2 regions of the Streptomyces sp. NPDC005374 genome follow, and region 1 is predicted to be linked to the other one. Evidence: riboswitches for the same ligand, from Rfam matches in the RefSeq annotation. Region 1 holds a riboswitch; the other holds the start of a gene.
What was found. Region 1 has a riboswitch for ZMP and ZTP ahead of ACFYRX_RS03210 (glycine hydroxymethyltransferase). Riboswitches for the same ligand answer to the same signal wherever they lie in the genome.
Positions count from the first base shown of each region.

Region 2: linked by a shared signal. The riboswitch ahead of ACFYRX_RS06105 (bifunctional 5,10-methylenetetrahydrofolate dehydrogenase/5,10-methenyltetrahydrofolate cyclohydrolase) and the one ahead of ACFYRX_RS03210 (glycine hydroxymethyltransferase) in region 1 are both predicted to bind ZMP and ZTP.

Region 1 is NZ_JBIAKA010000001.1:670,667-674,350, forward strand. It holds gene ACFYRX_RS03205 (hypothetical protein) at 1-277, shown strand, start outside; gene ACFYRX_RS03210 (glycine hydroxymethyltransferase) at 341-1,792, opposite strand; ZMP/ZTP riboswitch at 1,834-1,923, opposite strand; gene ACFYRX_RS03215 (LLM class flavin-dependent oxidoreductase) at 2,034-2,885, opposite strand; gene ACFYRX_RS03220 (hypothetical protein) at 3,253-3,684, shown strand, end outside.
Region 2 is NZ_JBIAKA010000002.1:134,981-138,664, reverse strand. It holds gene ACFYRX_RS06110 (glycosyltransferase) at 1-664, opposite strand, end outside; gene ACFYRX_RS06105 (bifunctional 5,10-methylenetetrahydrofolate dehydrogenase/5,10-methenyltetrahydrofolate cyclohydrolase) at 803-1,651, opposite strand; ZMP/ZTP riboswitch at 1,674-1,756, opposite strand; gene ACFYRX_RS06100 (nuclear transport factor 2 family protein) at 1,914-2,279, opposite strand; gene ACFYRX_RS06095 (hypothetical protein) at 2,454-2,750, shown strand; gene ACFYRX_RS06090 (type III PLP-dependent enzyme) at 2,826-3,684, opposite strand, start outside.

The sequences.
Region 1 (3,684 bases):
CATCCGCTGGCACCGGGCGCCGCGGGCGGACTTCGATCGGCTGGACCGGGCCGGGCTGTTGGGCGGTGCCAGGGAGGGGAAGCACGGAGCCGGCGGCGAGGTCGAGGGTGCCGACGAGCCCAGGGGCCTGGCGCACGGGGCCTGGTGGGCGGTGCCGGGGCTCGCCGTGGGGTTCGCGGCAGGGGCAGGCGGCACGCGGCTGATACGCCGCGCGGCGGCCCGGCCGGGAGCCGGACCGCCGCGGGAGGAGCCACGACAGGAACTCATCGATCTCTAGAAGTCACCGGTCCTTGACAACTCAAGAGCGTGATGTGCCGCTCGGCATCGCCGGGGCCGTGGTTCAGCCGAGGTCGACCTCCGGGTAGAGAGGGAAGCCCGCCACGAGGTCGGTGGCCCGGTGGGAGATCTCGTCCGCGACCTTCGGGTCGAGAACGTGCTGGGCCTTGGAGGGCGCACCCGACTTGGTCGTGCCGGACTCCGTGGTGGTGAGGACGCGGTCGATGAGTCCGGCGACCTCGTCCATCTCGGCGGTGCCGAGGCCACGGGTGGTCAGAGCGGGGGTGCCGATGCGGATGCCGGAGGTGTACCAGGCGCCGTTGGGGTCGGCCGGGATGGCGTTGCGGTTGGTGACGATGCCCGATTCGAGCAGGGCTGCCTCGGCCTGGCGGCCGGTGAGGCCGTAGGAGGAGGCGACGTCGATCAGGTTGAGATGGTTGTCGGTGCCGCCGGTGATCAGAGTGGCGCCGCGACGCATCAGGCCCTCGGCCAGAGCGCGGGAGTTGTCGACGATGCGCTGGGCGTAGTCCTGGAAGGAGGGCTGACGGGCCTCGGCGAGGGCCACGGCCTTGGCGGCCATGACATGCGGGAGCGGGCCGCCGAGGACCATCGGGCAACCGCGGTCGACCTGATCCTTGAGGGAGTCGTCGCACAGCACCATGCCGCCGCGTGGGCCGCGCAGGGACTTGTGGGTGGTGGTGGTGACGATCTGGGCGTGCGGGACCGGGTCGAAGTCGCCGATGAGGACCTTGCCGGCGACGAGGCCGGCGAAGTGGGCCATGTCGACCATGAGCGTGGCGCCGACCTCGTCGGCGATCTCGCGCATGATCCGGAAGTTGACCAGACGCGGGTAGGCCGAGTAGCCGGCGACGATGATCAGCGGCTTGAACTCACGGGCCGAGACACGCAGGGCCTCGTAGTCGACGAGACCGGTGGTGGCATCCGTGCCGTAGGAGCGCTGGTCGAACATCTTGCCGGAGATGTTCGGGCGGAAGCCGTGGGTGAGGTGTCCGCCGGCGTCCAGCGACATGCCGAGCATGCGCTGGTTGCCGAAGGCCTGGCGGAGCTCGGCCCAGTCGGCGTCGGAGAGGTCGTTGACCTGGCGGACGCCGGCCTTCTCCAGAGCGGGGACCTCGACGCGCTGGGCGAGGACGGACCAGAAGGCGACCAGGTTGGCGTCGATACCGGAGTGCGGCTGGACATAGGCGTGGCGGGCGCCGAAGAGTTCCCGCGCGTGCTCGGCGGCCAGGGACTCGACAGTGTCGACGTTGCGACAGCCGGCGTAGAAGCGGCGGCCGACGGTGCCCTCGGCGTACTTGTCGCTGAACCAGTTGCCCATGGCGAGAAGGGTGGCCGGGGAGGCGTAGTTCTCGGAGGCGATCAGCTTGAGCATCTCGCGCTGGTCGTGGACCTCCTGGCCGATGGCGTCGGCGACGCGCGGCTCAACGGCGCGGATCACGTCGAGGGCGGCACGGAAGGCAGTGGATTCGGTGGACAGGGGCTGCTGCTCTGACATGGCGGCCTCCGGGCTGCGTGGCTTGTGGCGGTCACGGATCACGGTTCGGCCCAGGCGCACGGCACTTGGTCACTCACAGGCCGCTCCCCGATGGTCCGTCCCATCCCAGCGCGCCAGTCACGGCCTGTCGGCCAGCCTACCGGCCGGGGCGAACGACTCCCGTGCGACGTCCACCATGCGAGCGACGGCTTCGAGGCCCGGCCACTGGTCCCGGGCCCCGAAGCGGTGGCGGAGTACGACGTCAGAACAGCAGGTCGGCGAGGCGGTCGAGCTGGTCGGGGTCGGAGGCCCAGCAGTAGAGCATCACCTCGTCGGCGCCGATTCCGAAGTAGGCGTCGGTGGCGTCGCGGATCTGTCCCGGGGTGGTGAGCAGGCCGCCCTCCATGTAGGCGACGTGGTCGCTGAAGGCGTAGTAGTCGCGGAGGTTGCCGCGGGCCCGGTCCAGGGTGTCGTCCGGGCCGAGGGCGACGTTCGCCTGGGCGACCAGGCGTGGGCGGCCTGGGCGGTCGTGCTTCTGCCAGGCTGCTTCGGCGTCGCGGAACAGGTTGGCCATGAAGGAGGGCGGCAGGGCGGCGCCGAGGAAACCGTCGCCGAAGCGGCCTACCCGTTCGAGGGCAGCAGGGGCGAAGCCTCCGAACAGGACCTCCGGACCGCCGGGGGTGGCGGGGGCGGGGCCGATGGGGCCGACGCCTTCGCCGTAGGGCTCGCCGGACCAGGTGCGGCGCAGCAGGGTCATCTGCTCGTCGAGGCGGCGGCCTCGGCGGTGAAGATCGATGCCGGCGGCCAGGCAGTCGTCCTCGCGGCCACCGACCCCGATGCCGAGCGTGAAGCGGCCGCCCGAGAGGCGGTCGAGGGTCGCTGTCTGCTTGGCGAGCAGGGCGGTGTTGTGCAGGGGCGCGAGAAGCACTTCGGTCTGGACGCGGATGCGGGACGTGGCGCCGGCGAGAGCCGCGAGGGTGATGAGGGGTTCGGGATTGTCGTACACGAGGCGGTCGAGCAGGCCGAGGGTACTGAAGGGGCCCGCGTCGGCGCGCCGGGCCCAGGTGAGCAACTGGGCGGGATCGTCGACGGGGAGGCCGAGGCCGATGTTCATGGGAGTGTCCTCCGGAGGGCGTACGGGATCCGCCGGTCGGCCGGATCCGGTGCCGCCCCTCCGTGGCGCCGCGCGCTGTGCGCGGACCTGCTCCCGTTCTGCGGCAATGGTTCCAGAGAGCGTCTGCTTCAGAGTGCGAGGAACGTAACGCGCCGAAGCCGGGTGCGGCAAAGCGTTTTCGGCACGCTCCCGGAGTCGGTGTCTCGGAGGCGACCTCGGGGCCCATCACGTCGAGGGCCGGCGAGTAGGTTCGTCAACAGGGGCCTGGTGTACGCATGTCGGGCGAACAGCTAGAGATCAGTAAGAGCTCGTCCTGGATCAGCCCGCCCCTCAGCTCCTGCCCTAAGGTCGCTTTGTGCTCTTTGGAATGATGTGCGCCCTCGGCGCCTCGGTCTGCTTCGGGACGGCCACCGTGTTGCAGGCGATGGCGGCGCGGGCAGCGGACACGGGCGGCGGCGACGAGGGGTCGGCGTTCGCGGTGACGCTGTTCCTGCGAGCGGTTCGGCAGTGGCGGTATCTGGCGGGGCTGGCGCTGGACGGCGTGGGGTTCCTGCTGCAGATCGCCGCGTTGCGGTCGGTCCCGATCTACGCCGTCGGCGCGGCGCTCGCGTCGAGCCTCGCGGTGACCGCGGTTGTCTCGGCGCGGCTGCTGCGGGTTCGGCTGAGCGGAAGCGAGTGGGGCGCGGTCGGGGTGGTGTGCGCAGGGATGGCGCTGCTGGGGATCGCGTCCGGGACCGAAGGAGACCGGGGCGGGCCGACGGCTCTGAGGTACGCGATGCTCGGGACGTCCTTGGCCGTG
Region 2 (3,684 bases), on a different contig from region 1:
CCGCCACGTCGAGCCCGCACCGCCAGTCACGGGGCCGGGCGACCACCTGTGGGCTGAATCCGTGCAGCACCGGCCAGCCCTGTCGCTCCCGGGCCCGCAGCGCGGCGGCCGTGCCCAGGGGCGGCAACCCCAGCTGTGCGCGCACCGGAGGCAGGGCCGAGGCGAAGACCTGCTCCACGGCCAGGTTCAGACCCGCCCCGGCGATCCGGTTGCCGAGCGCACCCCAGGAGCCGGTGCCCAGCATGGGCGGCGCGAACTCCCTCGTGGGCGCGAGAGGTTGGAGGTTGAGGCCCAGGCTGGGCAACGCCAGTCCCTCGGCGACGGCGTGTCCCAGCGGGGCCACCGACCCGGACAGCAGCAGCACGTCGGCGGCGCGGGCGGCGGCCACCAGGTCGTCGGTCATCTCGACGGCCAGCGCCCGGGCCATCGCGACCACCCGCACCAGTTTGCCCACGCCGGTCGTGCTGCGGTGCAGGGCCCGCCCGCGCGAGGACTCCAGCTCCGCCCGCGGATCGACCGGCAGGGCGTGGAATCCGATCCCGGCCCGGGCCGCGAGCGGCTCGAAACGACCGTGGGTGACCAGGGTGACCTCGTGCCCGGCCCGCGCCATACCGTGTCCCAGCCCGGTGAACGGGGCCACGTCGCCCCGGGAGCCCGCTGTCATGATCGCTACCCGCACGACGGACAGTATGGCGCCGCAGCCCGTCGCGGGGCCTGAACGACCCGTGGTATCCGGCCAGTTCACCCCGGCCGCATCGGAGGAGCGGCCGGGCCGCCGTCGTCCGCCGTCCTGACGCCCGCGCTACACCCCGAGCTGCCGGGCGGCGGCCTCCACCGTCTGCTCCAGCAGCGTGGCGATGGTCATCGGGCCGACGCCGCCCGGCACCGGCGTGATCAGCGAGGCCCGCTCCACCGCCGAGTCGAAGTCGACGTCTCCGACGTTCCCCGCGTTGTACCCGGCGTCGATCACGACCGCGCCCGGCTTGATGTCCTGGCCCCGGATCAGCCGTGGCCGCCCTACCGCCGCGACCACGATGTCCGCCTCCCGAACCGCCGCCGACAGGTCCGCCGTACGGGAGTGGCAGTAGGTCACCGTGGCGTCGCGGGCGAGCAGCAGCATGCCGGCCGGTTTGCCGAGGATCGCGCTGCGGCCCACGACAACGGCCAGTGTGCCGGCCGGGTCGACGTCGTACGCGTCGAGCAGCCGCATGATCCCGCCCGGCGTGCAGGACACGAACCCCGGCAGGCCGAAGCTCATCGTCGCGAAGGAGGTGAAGGTGACGCCGTCGACGTCCTTCTCCGGCGCGATCGCCTCGAACGCCGCCCGCTCGTCGATGTGCGCGCCCACCGGGTGCTGGAGCAGGATGCCGTGGACGGTGGGGTCGTCCGACAGGGCGCGCAGGGTGTCGACGAGTTCCTCGGTGGTGGTGGCCGCGGACAGCTCCACGTGCCGGGACTCGATGCCGGCCCAGCGGCAGCGGTTGCGCTTCATGCGCACGTAGATGACGGACGCGGGGTCCTCGCCGACCAGTACCGTGGCGAGGCAGGGGGCCTGCCCGGTGCGTGCGGTGAGGTCGGCCGCGCGTTCGGCGGTGACCTCGCCGATGCGCCGGGCGAGCGCGGTGCCGTCCATGAGTCCTGCCTGGGACATGATCCACTCCTGAGCCGATCGAAGGAATCGCCCAGGCGCACGGCATCGGGACAGCGGACCGCTCCCCGGTGGTACTCCACCTCAGCGCCAGTCACGGTCCGGACATCACACTAACCGACGTCCCACGCCGGTCAGGAGTCGCTGCCCGTCCGGACGCGCGAGAACGACGGCCGGCGGCAGGCGCGGGTCCGACCCGCCGTCGTTCCCGCCGAGAAGGTCCACATCAGCCGGATCACGATCTGGACCCTCGACACCTTTCCCGCTACTCGTCCCACGCCTGTATCAAGGTCTGCTCGGCGATCATGCCGCCCCGCAGGGTCAGCATCGACTCGGACAGGACGCGTACCCCGTCGGAGTACTGGCACGACTCGCTGAAGGCGACGTGGTCGCCGTCGACGACGCACTGTTCGAGCTTGTGCGTCATGTCGCGGCTGTACACGTCGTCGAGCATCGCGCTGATCTCGTCCCTGCCGTGCAGCACCATCGGGTGGCTGGGCTGGCTGTTGCGGTCCACGACGCGTATCTCGGCGTCGTCCGCGTAGAGCGACAGAAGAGTCGCCGCAGTGTGTCCTTCGATGCCCCGGCGCAGTGCGTCGATGTCGAAGCCGGAGCGTGCCGCAGTGCCCATGGTGACCTCCTTCGAGGGCCGCGGCCCGACGAGGAGCGGGCCGCGTCGGGCCTCTTTCCTACGAGACTCCTCCGCCCCGGCGGTCACGGCAAGCGCAGTCCGGGCGCTCCGCCTGACGAGTGAGCGTAGCCGGAGGGCCGTGTCCGCCAGGGGCCCGGGGACGTTGCTGACAACATGATCTCAACTCGACGTATCGTCGCCGCCGTCGGTCTCGCCGTCGGTGTCACCGGACTCGCCGCCCCCCTCGCGAACGCGGCCGACGCGGCCGCCCCGGAAGCGAGCCCGCTCAGCCCGATCGCCATGCTCGACTCGCTCGCGGTCAGCGACATCCCCGCGGAGCACAAGGCCGAGATGCCGAGGGTCTCCGCGCAGCTGAACAAGGCCAACGACCTGTACAAGCTCAACGAGCTGCACCAGGTCACTGACCTCGCCGCCCCCGTCACCGGGCTGCTGCCCGCGGTCGAGGCCTGACCGCTGCCGTACGCACACCGAGGGCCGCCCGGATCGCCGGGCGGCCCTCGACGCGTCTTCGCCCAGACGTCCGCCTCACGCGTCCAGGAAGTGGAATCCCGGCCGGGGATGCATCAGGAAGTCATGGTGCGAGATGTTCCACGCGTAGGCCCCGGCCATCGAGAACACCACCCGGTCACCCGCCCGCAGCCCGGCCGCCGGCACCCGGCGGGCCAGCGCGTCCTTGGGAGTGCACAGCTGTCCGGCCAGGGTGACCCGCTCGCCGCCGGCCACGGGACGCGCCCAGGGATGCGGCCATGCGTCCACGGGCAGCACCGAGCAGGGCTGGTCGTGGCCCTTCGTCGCCGGGGTCCGCAGATGGTGGGTGCCGCCCCGGACCACGGCGAACTCCTCGCCGTGACTGTGCTTCACGTCCAGCACCTCGGTCGCGTACCAGCCGCAGTACGCCGTCAGCGCCCGCCCCGGCTCGATGCGCAGCGTGAGCCCGGGGTGCGCCTCCGCCAGCCGGGCGAGCCCCTCGCCGTACGCCGTCCAGTCGAACCGGCGTCGCGGGTCGCCGTAGTCGACACTCATGCCGCCGCCGACGTCGACCTCGGCGAGCGGCACACCCAGGCCGGTGGCCCAGGACACGACGGATCCGGCGACACGCAGCGCTTCCGTGGCCTCCAGGCCGCTGGCCAGGTGAGCGTGCACGCCCAGCAGCCGGAGGTGCGGATACGTGCCGTCGGTGAGGGCCACCACGGCATCGCGCGCCCGGTCGGGATCCATGCCGAAGGGTGTCGGACGACCGCCCATCGCCAGCGAACTCCCCGCCAACGACCCTTCGGGCACAGGGAGGTTGACGCGCGGCAGCACCGCCACCCGCCGTCCCGGTGCGACGCGTCGCGCCAGCTCGGCCAGCATGCGCAGCTCGTACCCGCTCTCGACGTGGAAG